One region of the Streptomyces sp. NPDC086080 genome, then DNA from elsewhere that is predicted to be linked to it. Evidence: riboswitches for the same ligand, from Rfam matches in the RefSeq annotation. Region 1 holds a riboswitch; each other region holds the start of a gene.

The links. Region 1 has a riboswitch for thiamine pyrophosphate ahead of thiO (glycine oxidase ThiO). Riboswitches for the same ligand answer to the same signal wherever they lie in the genome.
Region 2: it holds a riboswitch for thiamine pyrophosphate, as region 1 does, so the genes downstream of both, thiC (phosphomethylpyrimidine synthase ThiC) here and thiO (glycine oxidase ThiO) in region 1, are expected to answer to the same signal.
Region 3: it holds a riboswitch for thiamine pyrophosphate, as region 1 does, so the genes downstream of both, ACIF9R_RS10600 (thiamine ABC transporter substrate binding subunit) here and thiO (glycine oxidase ThiO) in region 1, are expected to answer to the same signal.

Annotation. Positions count from the first base shown of each region.
Region 1 covers NZ_JBITRU010000003.1:25,878-31,609, reverse strand. Annotated here, with positions in the region: gene ACIF9R_RS04285 (Rv2175c family DNA-binding protein) at 440-805, opposite strand; gene ACIF9R_RS04280 (NAD(P)/FAD-dependent oxidoreductase) at 910-2,151, opposite strand; gene ACIF9R_RS04275 (hypothetical protein) at 2,165-2,530, opposite strand; TPP riboswitch at 2,567-2,678, shown strand; gene thiO (glycine oxidase ThiO) at 2,676-3,842, shown strand; gene thiS (sulfur carrier protein ThiS) at 3,839-4,039, shown strand; gene ACIF9R_RS04260 (thiazole synthase) at 4,042-4,836, shown strand; gene pknB (Stk1 family PASTA domain-containing Ser/Thr kinase) at 5,238-5,732, shown strand, end outside.
Region 2 covers NZ_JBITRU010000007.1:191,761-197,492, reverse strand. Annotated here, with positions in the region: gene ACIF9R_RS11755 (DUF1540 domain-containing protein) at 1-53, shown strand, start outside; gene thiC (phosphomethylpyrimidine synthase ThiC) at 145-1,956, opposite strand; TPP riboswitch at 1,949-2,136, opposite strand; gene ACIF9R_RS11745 (YibE/F family protein) at 2,209-3,648, shown strand; gene ACIF9R_RS11740 (SsgA family sporulation/cell division regulator) at 3,723-4,157, opposite strand; gene ACIF9R_RS11735 (IclR family transcriptional regulator) at 4,256-5,080, opposite strand; gene ACIF9R_RS11730 (DUF5326 family protein) at 5,275-5,487, opposite strand; gene ACIF9R_RS11725 (cupin domain-containing protein) at 5,637-5,732, opposite strand, start outside.
Region 3 covers NZ_JBITRU010000006.1:243,846-249,577, reverse strand. Annotated here, with positions in the region: gene ACIF9R_RS10605 (ABC transporter permease) at 1-346, opposite strand, end outside; gene ACIF9R_RS10600 (thiamine ABC transporter substrate binding subunit) at 394-1,476, opposite strand; TPP riboswitch at 1,557-1,662, opposite strand; gene rlmN (23S rRNA (adenine(2503)-C(2))-methyltransferase RlmN) at 1,687-2,817, opposite strand; gene ACIF9R_RS10590 (phosphatidate cytidylyltransferase) at 3,084-4,082, opposite strand; gene frr (ribosome recycling factor) at 4,208-4,765, opposite strand; gene pyrH (UMP kinase) at 4,884-5,642, opposite strand.

The sequences.
Region 1 (5,732 bases):
CCACGGCGGGCCGACAGCTGGCACACGCAGACGCCTCAGCCGCGCCCAGGGTGTCATGAGCCTGCGAACCCGGTGGACCCGGCGGGCCTCGCCGGGCGGCCACCGCCCACGGCGAGCCGGGACGCGCAGCTCCCTCGGCCACCCCCGAAGCACCCTGCCCGTACGGACTCGGCGGGCCCGGCGGCCTCGTCACACAGCCCCACCCGGCACACCGCCCACGGCCGGCGGCCCACACCCGCAGCCCCCTCGGCCGCGCCCAGGGTGCCAGGCGCGCACGAACCGGTGGACCCGGTGGACCCGGCGCGCGGCCTCCGCCCGGCAGGTCGTCCGCGGATGCCGCCGGCCGAGACCGGAGCGGAGGGCTGCCCGCACAGGCGGGCCCCCGGCCGGGGCTCACCCGCCCCGGCCGGTGTGGTCCATGACTGCGGTCGGGTGCCGGTCAGACGGCGAGTGCCTGGGCCCGGCGCTTCACCTCCGTGCCACGATTCTCGCCGAGCGCCTGCGCGGGGGTGCCCGGCAGGCTCGGGTCGGGGGTGAACAGCCACTCCAGCATCTCTTCGTCCGTGAAACCGTCGTCCCGCAGGAGCGTCAGGGTGCCACTGAGGCCCTTGACCACCTTGTCCCCGTCGATGAAGGCGGCGGGGACGTGCAGCGCGCGGTTCTCACCTCGGCGTACGGCGATGAGCTGGCCGTCCTTGACCAGCTGCCGGACGCGCGTCACCTCGACGCCGAACTGCTCGGCGATGTCGGGGAGAGTGAGCCAGGCGGGGACGAGAGCATCGATCTTTGCGTCAATCTCGGTCACGGGACAAGCCTGCCACCTGCCACTGACAGTCGGAAGTCAGCCCCCACCACCTGGGCGGACGCCCGGGCCGGGCGCGCCGGTGGGGCGCGCCGGCCGGAAGCCCGTCAGGCCGTCGCCGACTTCAGCGGCCGCGCCGGGTCCGCCAGCAGGTCCGCGTCCATCGCCGTACCCGCCTCGATCAGCCGGCGCCCCTGCGCCAGGTCCCGGGGCCGCCCCACGGCGAGCAACGCGACCAGACGGGACTCCCGCAGCCAGCAGACGCTCCACGCCGCGTCCGCCGGGTCCCCGCGCCACATGGTCCGGTCGGCGTCCGCGTGGTGGCCCGCGTACTGGACGAAGCGGCCGAACTGCTCGGACCAGAAGTACGGCACCGGGTCGTACACCGCCGGGCCGCGCCCGGCCTGCCCGGCGAGGATGTTCGTCGCGACCGTGCGCGGCCCCTGGAGGGCGTTGTCCCAGTGGTGGACCAGCAGACGTTCGCCGTAGCGCCCGGACGGGAAGGACGCGCAGTCGCCGACCGCGTACACGTCCGGCAGGGAGGTCATCAGATGGTGGTCGGCGGCGACCTCGTCCCGTGCCCCGAGTTCGATCCCGGAACCCGCCAGCCACGCCGTGGCGGGCCGGGCCCCGATGCCGACGACCACCGCGCCCGCGGGCAGCCGCGACCCGTCGTCCAGGACCACGGCACCGGCCTCGACACGCTCCACGCGCGCATGCGTGCGCAGCGCGACACCCGCCTCGGCGTACCAGGCGGTCATCGGGGCGGCCACCTCGGCGGGCAGCGCCTCGGCGAGCGGCCGCTCCGCGGCCTCCACGACGGTGACTGCGCAGCCCGCCTCACGGGCCGCGGTGGCGAACTCCGCGCCGATCCAGCCGGCGCCGACCACCACGACGTCGTGCTGCCGCGCGAGCACCGGACGCAGCCGTTCGGCGTCGTCCAGGGTGCGCAGCAGATGCACGCCCCGGACGCCCTCCGCGCCGGGCAGCCGCACCGGCTCCGCGCCGGTGGCGATCACCAGCACGTCGTACGGGACGGGCCCGGCCTCCGTGTCCAGTTCGTGGTCGCCGGGGCGCAGGCCGCGCACCTCGCAGCCGAGCCGCAGTTCGATACCGAGTTCCTCGAAGTCGACGTCGAAGGCGGAGTCCTCGGCCTTGCCGAGCAGGACCGCCTTGGACAACGGCGGCCGGTCGTAGGGCTGGTGGGGCTCCGCGCCGATCAGGGTCACGGTGCCGGTGAATCCCTGTTCCCGCAGGGCGACCGCGGTCCGCACGCCTGCCATGCCCGCGCCCGCCACCACCACCCGCCGCGGTGCCGACCGTCCCGGTTCCAGCGTCTGCTCGCTCACCCGCTCACCCTAGTCACTCGGTCACCGACGGGACGGCGTGGTCCGGGAGCTGCTCCACCACGCTCGTCCCGCTGCCCGGCTGCGACTCCCACTCCCAGCGCTCCTCCAGCCGTACCCGCCCGTCGGGCAGCTCCACGACCGCGGACACACAGTGCCCGCAGGACGTCGTACCGTCCCGTTTGAGCTGTACGTACCGGAAGTCCAGCCGGTCCCCCTCGCGGGTGCCCACCAGGTGCCCGCGCACGACGTCGCCGCCCGCGTACTCGGCCCAGATCTCACCGCCCCGCTCGTGGTAGAGGAACCGGGTACGGGTGCCGACCTGGCCCGGAGCCTGGTCGGCCACAGGGGCGAGGACAAGTCCGTCGAGCGATCGGGCCACGTGGGGTCTCCCTTGCAGGCGCTAGGGTGGCCAACGTAAAGCACTCGCGGGAGCCCGGACGCACCGGGCTGAGAGGGAGGCTGGCGGCCTCCGACCGTACGAACCTGATCCGGGTCATGCCGGCGAAGGGAGGGGCTGGACGCCCATGTCGCCCACGCGTACGTCAGACGTCCTCGTCATAGGGGGCGGAATCATCGGCCTGGTCACGGCCTGGCGGGCCGCGCAGCGCGGTCTCGTCACGACCGTGGTGGACCCCGAGCCGGGCGGTGGCGCCGCCCAGGTGGCCGCCGGGATGCTGGCCGCCGTCACCGAACTGCACTACGGCGAGGAGACCCTGCTCGGCCTGAACCTCGCCTCCGCGCGGCGCTACCCCGACTTCGCGGCCGAGCTCACCGAACTCACCGGCCACGACCTCGGCTACCGCCGCTGCGGCACGCTCGCCGTGGCCCTGGACGCCGACGACCGCGCCCACCTGCGGGAACTGCACGCCCTGCAGCAGCGGTCGGGGCTGGACGCGCAGTGGCTGTCCGGGCGGGAGTGCCGGCGCCTCGAACCGATGCTCGCGCCCGGGGTGCGCGGCGGACTGCGGGTGGACGGCGACCATCAGATCGATCCGCGGCGGCTGGCGGCCGCGCTCGTCGCCGCCGGTGAGCGCGCGGGCGTCGCCTTCCACCGCGCGTGGGCCGAACGGCTCGTGGTCGCGGGCGGCCGCGCGAGGGGCGTTCTCACCTCCGACGGCACCGAACTGGGCGCCGGGCAGGTGGTACTCGCGGGAGGCAGTCTCAGCGGCCGGCTCGCGGGCGTCCCGGCGGACGTACTGCCGCCCGTGCGGCCCGTGAAGGGGCAGGTGGTGCGGCTGGCGATGCCGGAGGGCCCCGGCCCCTTCCTGAGCCGGACCGTGCGCGCCGTGGTGCGCGGCAGTCATGTCTACCTGGTGCCGCGCGAGAACGGTGAGTTGGTGATCGGCGCGACCAGCGAGGAGAAGGGCTGGGACACGACGGTGACCGCGGGAGGTGTGTACGAACTGCTGCGCGACGCCCACGAGCTGGTCCCCGGGATCACCGAACTGCCGCTGACCGAGACCCGGGCCGGGCTGCGTCCCTGCTCCCCCGACAACGCGCCCCTGCTCGGCCCGACCGGGCTCGACGGGCTGCTGCTGGCCACCGGCCACCACCGCAACGGCGTCCTGCTGACACCGGTCACCGGCGACGCCCTGGCGGATGTCCTGACCACCGGTGAACTGCCCTGGGAAGCCCGCCCGTTCAGCCCTCTCCGGTTCGGCGTCACCGCCCTCACGGAGCAGCCCGTATGAACATCTCCGTCAACGGGGAGCCCCGGGAGTACCCGCCCGGCACGGCTCTCCACCTCGTCGTGACCTCGCTCACCGCGGCGCCCTCCGGAGTGGCCGCCGCCCTCAACGAAACCGTCGTTCCCCGCGCGCAGTGGCCCACCACCCCCCTCTCCGAGGGAGACCGGGTGGAGGTCCTGACCGCCGTCCAAGGAGGCTGACCATGGCCGACGATCCGTTCGTCCTCGGCGGTACGTCCTTCACGTCCCGTCTGATCATGGGCACCGGAGGGGCGCCGAGCCTCGATGTGCTGGAGCGGGCGCTCGTGGCGTCCGGGACGGAGCTGACGACCGTCGCGATGCGGCGGGTGGACCCCTCGGTGCACGGGTCCGTGCTGTCGGTGCTGGAGAAGCTGGGCATCCGGGTGCTGCCGAACACGGCGGGGTGCTTCACCGCCGGGGAGGCCGTGCTCACGGCACGGCTCGCGCGGGAGGCGCTCGGCACGGATCTGGTCAAGCTGGAGGTCATCGCCGACGAGCGGACACTGCTGCCGGATCCGGTGGAACTGCTGGACGCGGCGGAGACGCTCGTGGACGACGGGTTCACGGTGCTGCCGTACACCAACGACGATCCGGTGCTGGCGCGGAAACTGGAGGACGTGGGGTGTGCGGCGGTCATGCCACTGGGGTCTCCGATCGGGTCCGGGCTGGGCATTCGCAACCCGCACAACTTCGAGCTGATCGTGGAGCGGGCGGGGGTGCCGGTGATCCTCGACGCGGGGGCGGGGACGGCGTCGGACGTGGCGCTGGCGATGGAGCTGGGGTGTGCGGGGGTGATGCTGGCGTCGGCGGTGACGCGGGCGCAGTCGCCGGTGCTGATGGCGTCCGCGGTGCGGGCGGCGGTGGAGGCGGGGCGGCTGGCGCGGCGCGCGGGGCGGATTCCGCGGCGGTGGTTCGCCATGGCGTCCTCTCCTGCGGAGGGCCTGGCGGTACTGGATCCGGAGCGACCGGCGTTCTAGGTGCCCTGCCCTGGCCGGGCGGGGGCCGGGTTCCGCTCGCCGACGCCTGCGAGGGGCCGCCGCGCGCTCCAGGGGCCGCCCAGGTACAGCTTGCCGGTGCGGGGCAGGGGCGGGTTTCACTTGCCGGCGCTTGCAGGGTGCCGCCGCGCCCACCCGTGCCGCCCCAGCGGCACGACTGCCCGCGGCTGGGGCGGCAGGCTGGCCGGCCCGCAGCCGGGGCGGCGGGCTGGCCGCGGCTGGGGCGTGGGCTCACAGCCCGACGGGAACTGCCCGCGGCCGGGGCGGCAGGCTGGCCCGGTGGGCTGTGCGTGGCTTCGGTTGGGAGGGCTGCACGTCACAGGTCCGCTGCAACAGAGGGTGAACAGGGCGGCGGTGTCGGTGCGGCCTCGTAGACTCGGCGCGTGGACACGACCCTTCAGGACCCTCTGGTCGGGCAGGTGCTCGACGGCCGCTACCGCGTCGACGCGCGGATCGCGGTCGGCGGGATGGCCACGGTCTACCGGGCCATGGACACCCGCCTCGACCGTATCCTCGCGCTCAAGGTGATGCACCCCTCCCTCGCCTCCGACGCCTCGTTCGTCGAGCGGTTCATCCGCGAGGCCAAGTCCGTCGCGCGGCTGGCCCACCCGAACGTGGTGCAGGTCTTCGACCAGGGCACCGACCGGGGGTACGTCTATCTGGCGATGGAGTACATCGCCGGCTGCACCCTGCGCGACGTGCTGCGCGAGCGCGGGGCGCTGCAGCCGCGGGCCGCGCTGGACATCCTGGAGCCGATGCTGGCCGCGCTCGGCGCCGCGCACCGGGCCGGGTTCGTGCACCGGGACATGAAGCCCGAGAACGTGCTGATAGGGGACGACGGCCGGGTCAAGGTCGCCGACTTCGGACTGGTCCGCGCG
Region 2 (5,732 bases), on a different contig from region 1:
CCGTCGGCTACGAGCGCGAGCGGGTTGACTGCCTCACCTACGCTCGGGCCTGAGCGACGGGCGCGGCCCTCGGGAACGCGAGTCGGTGCCGAGGTCTCAGTGGTCCCCGACAGCTGTGCCGGGGGCCACTGAGACGCCGGAACATCAGTCCGCGATCGGCAGGTAGAGCCTGTTCCCCCGGGCGGCGAACTCGGCGGACTTGGCCAGCATCCCCGCCCGAACCTCATCGTCACCGGCCTGCGGATCGTCACCGCCGAACTGCTCCGTGATGCTTCTGCTGATCTTCATCGAACAGAATTTCGGACCGCACATCGAGCAGAAGTGGGCCGTCTTGGCGGGTTCCGCCGGGAGGGTCTCGTCGTGGAACGCGCGGGCCGTGTCCGGGTCGAGGGCGAGGTTGAACTGGTCCTCCCACCGGAACTCGAAGCGGGCGTCGGAAAGCGCGTCGTCCCATTCCTGCGCCCCGGGGTGCCCCTTGGCCAGGTCGGCCGCATGGGCGGCGATCTTGTAGGTGATGACGCCGGTCTTGACGTCGTCACGGTTGGGCAGGCCCAGGTGTTCCTTGGGCGTGACGTAGCAGAGCATGGCCGTGCCCCACCAGGCGATCATCGCGGCACCTATGCCGGAGGTGATGTGGTCGTACGCCGGCGCGACGTCGGTGGTCAGCGGGCCGAGCGTATAGAACGGGGCTTCATCGCAGATCTCCTGCTGAAGGTCGATGTTCTCCTTGATCTTGTGCATCGGGACGTGGCCCGGCCCTTCGATCATGGTCTGTACGTGGAAACGCTTCGCGACCCTGTTGAGTTCCCCGAGCGTGCGCAGCTCCGCGAACTGCGCCTCGTCGTTGGCGTCCGCGATGGAGCCGGGCCGCAGGCCGTCGCCGAGCGAGTAGGTGACGTCGTACGCGGCGAGGATCTCGCAGAGCTCCTCGAAGTTCTCGTACAGGAACGATTCCTTGTGGTGCGCCAGGCACCAGGCGGCCATGATCGAGCCGCCGCGCGAGACGATCCCTGTCTTGCGGTGGGCGGTGAGCGGTACATACGCGAGACGCACACCCGCGTGGACCGTCATGTAGTCCACGCCCTGCTCGGCCTGTTCGATGACCGTGTCCTTGTAGATGTCCCAGGTCAGCTCCTCGGCCCGGCCGTCGACCTTCTCCAGGGCCTGATAGAGCGGCACGGTGCCGATGGGGACGGGGGAGTTGCGCAGCACCCACTCGCGCGTGGTGTGGATGTTGCGGCCGGTGGAGAGGTCCATGACCGTGTCCGCGCCCCAGCGGGTCGCCCAGGTCATCTTCTCCACTTCCTCCTCGATGGAGGACGTCACCGCCGAGTTGCCGATATTCGCGTTGACCTTCACCAGGAACCGCTTGCCGATGATCATCGGTTCGGTCTCGGGGTGGTTGACGTTGGCCGGCAGCACCGCCCGTCCCGCCGCGATCTCCTCGCGGACCACCTCGGGAGAGACATTCTCCCGGATCGCCACGAACTCCATCTCAGGCGTGATCTCTCCGCGGCGCGCGTACGCCAGCTGCGTGACCGCCCGGCCCGGACGGCCACGGCGCGGCAGGCGTGGCCGCCCCGGAAAGACGGCGTCCAGGTTGCGCAGGCCCCCACGCGGGGAGGTGTGCTTGACTCCGTCGTCCTCGGGGCGGACGGGACGGCCCGCGTACTCCTCCGCGTCACCGCGGGCCACGATCCAGTTCTCCCGCAACGGGGCCAGGCCCCTGCGCACGTCAGTGTCCACGAGCGGATCGGTGTACGGGCCGGATGTGTCGTACAGGGTGACCGACTGCCCGTTGGTGAGATGCACCTGGCGGACCGGCACCCGCAGGTCGGGGCGAGTGCCCCTGACGTACGCCTTGTGCCAGCCGACGGACGTCCCGTTCTCCCCGTTCGCCGACGTCTCCGTCGGGTTCTGCGTGGAGGCAGGCGTGCGTGCGTCCTTGTTGGTCATGAGACCTACTCCCTACGCCGGCATTACCCGGTAACAGGTTCGGCGGTCGACGCAGCGGCTTCCGTCTGACGTTCCGTGTGACACATCACTGGGACTGCCGTGATGTTTCATGTGAAACGTCGCTGATACGGAGGTCAGCGCCCTCTCAGCCCGGTGCTCCGAGCTCCCGCGTGTACAAAAGGTGTCACCACGCTAGCGTCACTTCTGGCGCGGTGAACAGAGGGCCCCCTCGCTTCTTGCGATGATCGGGCGGTGACCCCGACTCAGCCTCCCCCGTTTCCACCGCCCGAACCACCCCACGGCGCCGACGCCGGGAGCGGACACGGGCACGGGCCCGGACAGGGGCACGGCCACAGCCACAGCCACGGCCCGGCGGCGCCCGTCTCCCGGCATCTGCGCAAGGTCATCGCGGCCATCCTGGTCCCGTTCGCCGCGGCGGTGCTGATCGGACTCGCCGTGCTGTGGCCGGGCGGCGCCCCGGCGCACGAACGCACCGGCGTCGGTTTCGACCGGCAGACACAGGACGCCACGGTCACCAAGGTGGTCGAGGTGAGCTGCCAGTCCGTGAACGCTTCCGGAAGCGTGCCGACGGGTGACACGTCCACGGCCGAGGGGTCCTCCGCCCAGCAGCAGGAGGACGGTACCTGCAAGAAGGCGACAATCCGGGTCGATACCGGCGACGACAAGGGCCGTACGTTCAACGAGATCGTGCAGCCGGACCAGAGCCGTCAGTTGGAGCAGGGTCAGAAGGTCGTGGTCGCCTACGAGCCCTCCGCTCCCGAAGACCTGCAGTACTCGGTCACCGATGTGAACCGGCGCCTCCCTCTGGCGCTGCTCGCGGGCATCTTCGCACTCGCCGTCGTGGCCGTGGGACGGCTGCGCGGTGTCATGGCGCTCGTCGCCTTGGCGGTCAGCTTCCTGGTGCTGAACTTCTTCATCCTGCCGGCCATCCTGCAGGGGTCGAACCCACTGCTCGTGGCCGTGGTGGGAGCAAGCGCGATCATGTTGCTGGCCCTGTATCTCTGTCATGGACTCTCGGCACGTACATCGGTGGCGGTGCTCGGCACCCTCATCTCGTTGCTGCTGATCGGCCTCCTGGGTTCGGTGTTCATCGACTGGGCCGCGCTCACCGGCAACACGGATGACAACACCGGTCTGATTCACGGGCTGTATCCCGACATCGACATGAGCGGACTGCTGCTGGCCGGCGTGATCATCGGTTCACTCGGTGTCCTCGACGACGTGACGGTCACGCAGACGTCCGCGGTCTGGGAGCTGCACGAGGCCAATCCGTCGCTGGGCCGTCGCGGGCTGTACCGCGCGGGTATCCGTATCGGCCGCGATCACATCGCGTCCGTGGTCAATACCCTGGTCCTCGCTTATGCGGGCGCCGCGCTGCCCCTGCTGCTGCTGTTCTCCATCGCTCAGAGCAGTGTGGGGACGGTCGCCAACAGCGAGCTGGTCGCGGAGGAGATCGTGCGTACCCTGATCGGCTCGATCGGTCTGGTCGCCTCGGTGCCGGTCACGACGGTGCTGGCCGCACTGGTGGTCTCGGCCGACCGTCCGGCGGCAGGGGCTCAGGAGGGACGGGCACCGGGTCGGGCTCAGGGGCCCGCCCAGGGGCGCGGGCAGGTACCGGATGCCAGGTCGGCCGCAGGACGCGGCGGAAGGGGCCGGCGCCGCAAGCGGTGAGGTGCTCGGAGTGGAGCGGGGAGCGGGACGTGCTGAAGCGTTCCGCCACACCGTCGACCGACTGGCGCGACGCCTCAGCCGGCGCTCTGCTCCGCCAGGATCCGGTCCAGCGCGTCGTCGAGGTGGGCGTCGAAGTCCGCGAGCGCCCCCTCCTGGCCCAGCGGCACCAGCTTGTCGGTGCGGTCGAGGAAGGCCACGAGCGGTGCGGTCGACGAACGGAACAGTGCCTGGTCGCTCCCGACCTGAAGCCGGATCAGCACCTCCCCCAGCATGTCGGGGTCGACCGGTGAGACCCGTACATCCCCCTCACCGCACGGCCGGCCGACGCCGTCGATCAGCAACTCCCGGCCGAAGGCCCAGGTCACCGGCGCGTCCCCGGGCAAGTGAAAGGTCAGCCGCACGGCGTAGGGATCACAGGTGTCGTAGCGCAGCTCCACCGGGATACGGAAGGAAAGCTCCTCCGACACGAGAAAGCTCATCATGACCTCTGCCTGTACGGATTCGCGCATCGCCTACCCCGTCATTCGCCGCGGACTGGCCGGGCATGGAACCTGACACCAGATGGAATCTTGCTGAACGTACACGGCAGATCACAAGGAGTGAGTTTTCAGATACTGATAGACAGCGTGAGCGAGCCGAGCAGACGCCCCAGTTCGGCCTGCAGAAGCTGGGCCGCGGGAGCGAGCCGGTCGGCCTGATGTGCGGGCAGGGAGATGGCCACCGACGCCGCTGTGGCGCCGACGGTGATGGGGATGGCCGCACACACCGTCCCGAGAACGTATTCCTGACGCTCCACCACCAGCTCCATGCGCCGGTTACGGTCCAGCCGCCGAAGCAGGCTGTGATCGTCGCGCACGGTGTACGGCGTGACCGGACACACCGGATGGCGGCTCAGATGGTCACGGCGGGCCTCTCCGTCGAGCTGGGAGAGCAGGGACTGCCCGATGGCGTGAGCATGGCCGGTCTCCCGGAAGTCGGCCCATTCCTCGACCGCAGGATTGCCCGGGGTGTCGGAGACACAGATGACGTCGATCTCGCCCTCGCGGTACACCGCGTAGTACACGGGGGCCCCGATCGCGTCCCGCCAGCGGGCCAGGGTGTCGACGACCTTGCTGCGACGTTTCTGCTGTGCTCCGCTGCCGCTCAGCCGCTCGGCCGCCTCCCCGAGGAAGAACAAGCCCTTGTCGCGGCGCAGATAGCCCTCGTGCACCAGGGTGCGCAGCAGGTGGTACGTGGTGGGCAGCGCCAGCCCGGTCTCGCGGGCCAGTTGTTTGGCGGGCGCCCCGTACGCGTGCCCGGCGACGGTCTCCAGCAGGCGCATCGCCCGCTGCACGGAGCCGATGAGGGTCGCGGTGGGCGCCGTGGGCGCCGGTGATCGGGGCTGCGGGGGGACCGCGGCCAGAGGGGCTGAGGCGGTGCCAGTCGTGGCCAAGGGTCACTCCCGAAACGCGAGGGGGCAGCCCGTGCGGAGAACACGGGTGGGGGGACGCCGCTCGCGGGGATCGTCCCCGCGTCGAGTTCCGGACTCTAACCGGCTGTCACCATACGCAGACGGCCCGCCGGTAAAACTTCCCCCGCCCGAGGGAACCGGTGATTCCTGTTACCGCCTCACCGGTCCCTCCCGACTCACCAGTCGCTGCGCGACGAGGAACTCGACATGAACTTGCGGACGACGTAGATCAGTCCGCCGACCAGCGCCACAAACACCAGCAGCTTGAAGAGGAGTCCGATCACGAATCCGACCACGCTGGCTATCAGCCCGCCGAACACCACCAGAGCGATGACCGGCACCGCGATCCACTTCACCCACCACGGCAGTCCCGCGAAGATCTCTCGCATCGCCCTTGTCCTTGTCTCTCCGCCCGCAGAGTGCCGGGTCGCGTCAATGATGTCCTGCACCCGATGCTAGGGCGCCAGGTGGTCCGCCGGGGGCCTCGGATCCCTTGTCCTCCCCTGACCGGTCCCCTAGGGAACCCGGAGTGTCCGGCTCAGCTCTCGGGGGGAGAGAACACCACAAGGACCCGCAGATCCTCGCTGATGTGATGGAACTTGTGGGCCACACCGGCCGGTACGTACACGACGCT
Region 3 (5,732 bases), on a different contig from region 1:
CGTCGTCGAGGAGGCCGCCGCGACCGACCAGCGCCATGAACGCCGTACCGACGACGACCGTCGGCAGGACGAAGGGCACGGTGACCACGGCCCGCAGCACCTGCTTGCCGGGAAAGTCGTAGCGCGCGAAGACATACGCGCCGGGCAGGGCGATCAGCAGGGTGAGGGCGGTGGAGGCACACGCCTGCCAGGTGGTGAACCACAGCACCTGCCGGACGTCGGACTGCGCCAGTACGTCCCCGATCCGCCCGAGGTGCCAGGTCCCGTCGGTCTTCAGTCCGCGCGCGACGATCGCGGCGACGGGATAGGCGAAGAACACGGCGAAGAACGCGACCGGCACGGCCATCAGGCCGAGCCGCGCCGCGCTCCCGCGCCGCTTCGCCGCGGCTCGCGTCACTTCAGTACGAGCGAGGTCCACGACTTGACCCACTGGTCACGGTTGGCGGCGATCTTCTGCGGGTCCATGGTCTGCGGGTCCTTGGCCTGCGGACCGAACGTCGCGAACTCCTCGGGCACCTGGGCGCCCTCCCGCACCGGGTACACGAACATGTTGAGCGGCATGTCGTTCTGGAACCGCTCGCCGATCAGGAAGTCGATGAGGGCCTTGCCGCCCTCGGGGTTCTTCGCGTTGCTCAGCAGCCCCGCGTACTCGACCTGACGGAAGCAGGTGCCCTCGGCCACGCCGGTGGGCGCGGTGTCCGGCCTGGGGTCGGCGTAGATCACCTCGGCGGGCGGCGAGGAGGCGTACGACACCACCAGCGGACGGTCGGCCTTGGCCTGCTTGCCGCCGGCCGAGCCGGAGAACTCCTCGTTGTAGGCCTGCTCCCAGCCGTCGACCACCTTCACACCGTTGGCCTTGAGCTTCTTCCAGTAGTCCGGCCAGCCGTCGTCACCGTACTGGGCGGCCGTTCCGAGCAGGAAGCCGAGACCGGGCGAGGAGGTGGAGGCGTTCTCGACCACGAGGAGGTTCTTGTACTCGGGCTCGACCAGGTCGTCGAAGGTCCGGGGCGGAGTCAGGTCGTTCTCGGCGAACCACGCCTTGTCGTAGTTGACGCAGACGTCACCGCTGTCGACGGGGGTGACCCGGTGCTTGTCCTCGTCGACCCGGTACTCGGGCAGGATCAGCTCCGCGTCCTTCGCCTCGTACGGCTGGAACAGTCCGTTGTCCAGAGCGCGGGAGAGCAGGGTGTTGTCGACGCCGAAGAAGACGTCGCCCTGCGGGTTGTCCTTGGTCAGGACGGCCTTGTTCACGGCCTGCCCGGCATCGCCGTCCTCGAGGACCTTCAACCGGTAGCCGGACTGCTTCTCGAAGTCCGCGACGACGTCCTTCGACACGGCCCACGAGTTGTGGCTGACGAGGGTCACGGTCCCGGACCCGCCGTCCCCCGCGTCGCCGCCGTCCGACGACCCGCACGCGGACAGCGCGACCAGTCCCAGCCCGGCGGCCAGAACCATGACCTTCTTGGTGATACCCACTTGATTCCTCCTGGAGTGACCAGGAAGAGACGCGGCCCCGCCCGGGACCTCTGGGTGAGATCCCGGGCAGGGCGCAACAGCTCGAGTGATGACCGATCTCCCTACCCAGAATGACCTGGGCCAGGTTCGGAGGGTCTGCGGCCGGTGCCGCACTCTCAGCGCTGTGGCGCTCCCCTGTCGGAATATGAAGATGTGCTTACGCGAGTCACACTACCTCTCGCTCGCGGCGAGCTGACCACACGCCCCGTCGATCTCCTGTCCACGGGTGTCCCTGATCGTGACCGGCACCCCGTGCGCGGCGATCGCCTCGACGAACGCCTTCTCGTCCTCGGGGCGGGAGGCGGTCCATTTGGAGCCGGGCGTGGGGTTGAGCGGGATGAGGTTGACGTGCACGGGACGGCCCTTGAGCATCCGCCCGAGGCGGTCACCACGCCAGGCCTGGTCGTTGATGTCCCGGATCAGCGCGTACTCGATGGACAGCCGCCGCCCGGAGGTGGCCGCGTACTCGAACCCGGCGTCGAGCACCTCGCGCACCTTCCACCGCGTGTTCACGGGGACGAGGGTGTCGCGCAGTTCGTCGTCGGGGGCGTGCAGCGAGATGGCCAGCCGGCACTTGAAGCCCTCGCCGGTGAACCGGTGGATCGCCGGGACGAGACCGACCGTGGACACGGTGATCCCACGCTGTGACAGCCCGAGCCCGTCCGGCTCGGGGTCGGTGAGGCGGCGGATGGCCCCGACGACCCGGTTGTAGTTGGCGAGCGGCTCACCCATGCCCATGAACACGATGTTGCTGAGCCGCGCCGGGCCCCCGGGCACCTCGCCGTCCCGGAGCGCCCGCATCCCGTCCACGATCTGGTGCACGATCTCGGCGGTCGACAGGTTCCGGTCAAGACCGGCCTGCCCGGTCGCGCAGAACGGGCAGTTCATGCCGCAGCCCGCCTGGGAGCTGATGCACATGGTCACCCGGTCCGGGTAGCGCATCAGTACCGACTCGACGAGCGTCCCGTCGAACAGCTTCCACAGCGTCTTGCGGGTGGTGCCCTGATCGGTGGACAGATGCCGTACGACGGTCATCAGCTCAGGAAGCAGCGCCTCCTGGAGCCTGCCGCGCGAGCCGGCCGGGATGTCGGTCCACTGCTCCGGGTCGTGCGCGTACCGTGCGAAGTAGTGCTGCGAGAGCTGCTTGGCACGGAACGGCTTCTCACCGGCCGCGGCGACGGCCTCCTTGCGCTCGGCGGGCGTGAGATCGGCAAGGTGCCGCGGCGGCCGCTTCGCTCCGCGGGGGGCGACGAAGGTGAGCTCACCGGGAACGGGACGGGCCACGGTCGGGCAACTCCTCATGACGACGGGGTCTGGCAATGCCGCACAGGCGGGGGCGATGGCACCGCTGTGCCTGAGCCAGGAGACGACCCGCGCGGGGCGGGGACGTACGAAAGGGCCCGCAGTCCACCGCGAGCCCTTCCAGGGTACCTGTTCGCCGTCAACCCGATCCGACGAAGATCACCAGCAGCAGCCACACCACGGGAGCCGTCGGCAACAAGAAGTCCAAACGGTCCATGCTGTAGCGATGTGCGGCTACCGCCGCGCGGCCCCGTGGCCCATCTGCCTCACCCCGACCCGACAAACAGGACCAGCAGCAACCACACCACGGGAGCCGTCGGCAACAAGGAGTCCAAACGGTCCATGATGCCGCCGTGGCCCGGGAGCAGCGTGCCCATGTCCTTGATGCCCAGGTCGCGTTTGATCATGGACTCGCCGAGGTCGCCCAGGGTGGCGCTGGCGGCGACCGCGAGGCCGAGCAGCAGGCCCTGCCACCAGCTGCCGTCGTCGATCAGGAACTGCATGCACAGCGCGCCCGCGACCATGGCGAAGCCGATCGCGCCCAGCAGGCCCTCACGGGTCTTGCCGGGGCTGATCCGCGGGGCGAGCTTGTGGGTACCGAAGCGCCAGCCGACGGCGTACGCGCCCGTGTCGCTGACCACCGTCAGCAGCAGGAAGGTGAGGACGCGCCAGGCGCCGTCGTCGGCGGTGAGCATCATCGCGACGAAGGTCGCCAGGAACGGGACGTAGAACGCGGCGAAGACACCCGCCGTGACATCCCTGAGGTAGTTCTCGGGCGGCGCCGTCATACGCCAGACGAGTACCGCCAGCGTGGTGAGCGCCATGGCGACCCACGCGCCCTCGGCTCCCCGCGCGTACCCGGTGACGACCATGGCCGCACCGCCGAGCGCCAGCGGAACGAGGGGCGCCTTGATGCCCTTGCGTTCGTCGAGCCGCTTGGTCAGCTCCCACAGGCCCACCACGACGGCGACGGCGACCACGCCGACGAAGACGGCCTTGACGACGAACAGCGAAGCGACGATCACCGCTCCCAGGCCGACGCCGACGCCTATCGCGGAGCCGAGGTCGCGCCCCGCGCTCTTCTTCTGCGGGGCGGGCGCCGGCTGCGGGGCGTGGGGCATGGGCTCCGGATTCTGCGACACCTCCCCGGGGTGGGGCCGTGCCTGCGGCATCTCGTCTCGGAACAGGGGGCCGCTCAGCCGAACGGCCCCCCGGTCCACCTCCTGGTCTCCGCCGTGTTCGGGTACGTCGGGCACGATGGGCATGGGGCGCGTCTGCTGTACGTAGTGCGCATCGTACGCGGGACCCGCCGGGACAGCGCCCTGGCCGGGCCCGTGATCGGAAGGGCCCCAGTACCCGGTCTGCGGCGTCCCCCAGGAAGAGTCGTTCATCAGACCTCGAGCAGCTCGGCTTCCTTGTGCTTCAGGAGCTCGTCCACCTGGGCGACGTACTTCGCGGTGGTGTCGTCGAGCTCCTTCTCCGCACGGCGGCCCTCGTCCTCGCCGACCTCGCCGTCCTTGATCATCTTGTCGATGGTCTCCTTGGCCTTGCGGCGCACGGAACGGATCGAGATCTTGGCGTCCTCACCCTTGCCCTTGGCGACCTTGATGTAGTCGCGGCGGCGCTCCTCGGTCAGTTCGGGGAACACCACCCGGATGATGTTGCCGTCGTTGCTCGGGTTGACGCCCAGGTCGGAGTCGCGGATCGCCTGCTCGATGTTGCGCAGCGCGCTCTTGTCGAACGGCGTCACCACGGCCATGCGCGGCTCGGGCACGGAGAACGAGGCCAGCTGGTTGATCGGCGTCGGTGCGCCGTAGTAGTCGGCCACGATCTTGTTGAACATCGCCGGGTGCGCACGACCGGTGCGGATCGCGGCGAAGTCCTCCTTGGCGACCACGACGGCCTTCTCCATCTTCTCCTCGGCCTCGAGGAGGGTCTCTTCGATCACCACTTGCTCCTGCGTCTTGAGTAGGCCCGGCTGCGGTTCCTCTTCGGGGCGGCGGCCGGCTGCGTCGCGTCTTCTTCCTGCACGGTTCCCGACCGGCAGGACATTGTCCATCCCCCGGTCAGTTGCGCCCGGCTTGGTCACCGACCAGCGTGCCGATCTTCTCACCCTTGACGGCGCGGGCGATGTTGCCCTCCTTCAGAAGCTCGAAGACCAGGATCGGCAGGTTGTTGTCCCGGCACAGCGTGACAGCCGTGGCGTCGGCGACCTTCAGGTCCCGGGTGATGACCTCGCTGTAGCCGAGCGCGTCGAACTTCACCGCGTCGGGGTTGGTGTTCGGGTCCGAGTCGTAGACGCCGTCCACGCCGTTCTTGCCCATGAGCAGCGCCTCGGCGTCGATCTCCAGGGCACGCTGGGCGGCGGTGGTGTCGGTGGAGAAGTACGGCATGCCCATACCGGCGCCGAAGATGACCACACGGCCCTTCTCCAAGTGCCGTACCGCGCGCAGCGGGATGTAGGGCTCGGCGACCTGCCCCATGGTGATGGCCGTCTGCACTCGGCTGTCGACGCCTTCCTTCTCCAGGAAGTCCTGGAGGGCCAGGCAGTTCATCACGGTGCCGAGCATGCCCATGTAGTCGGAGCGGGCGCGGTCCATGCCGCGCACCTGGAGCTCGGCGCCGCGGAAGAAGTTGCCGCCGCCGATGACGATCGCGATCTCCGCGCCGTCCCGGACGACGGCCGCGATCTCACGCGCGATGGCGTGCACCACGTCGGGGTCGACGCCCAGGCCCCCGCCACCGGAGAACGCCTCTCCGGACAGCTTCAGCATAAACCGGCCGCGTACTTTGCCGTCGTCGCTCTTCTCAGCCTTGGTGGTCATCGGGGATCCCGCCTCTTTCGCGTGTTGCACATACGAAGAAGGCCACTGCCGGTGGGGCGGTGTTCGCATCCCATACGGCAATGGCCTCCT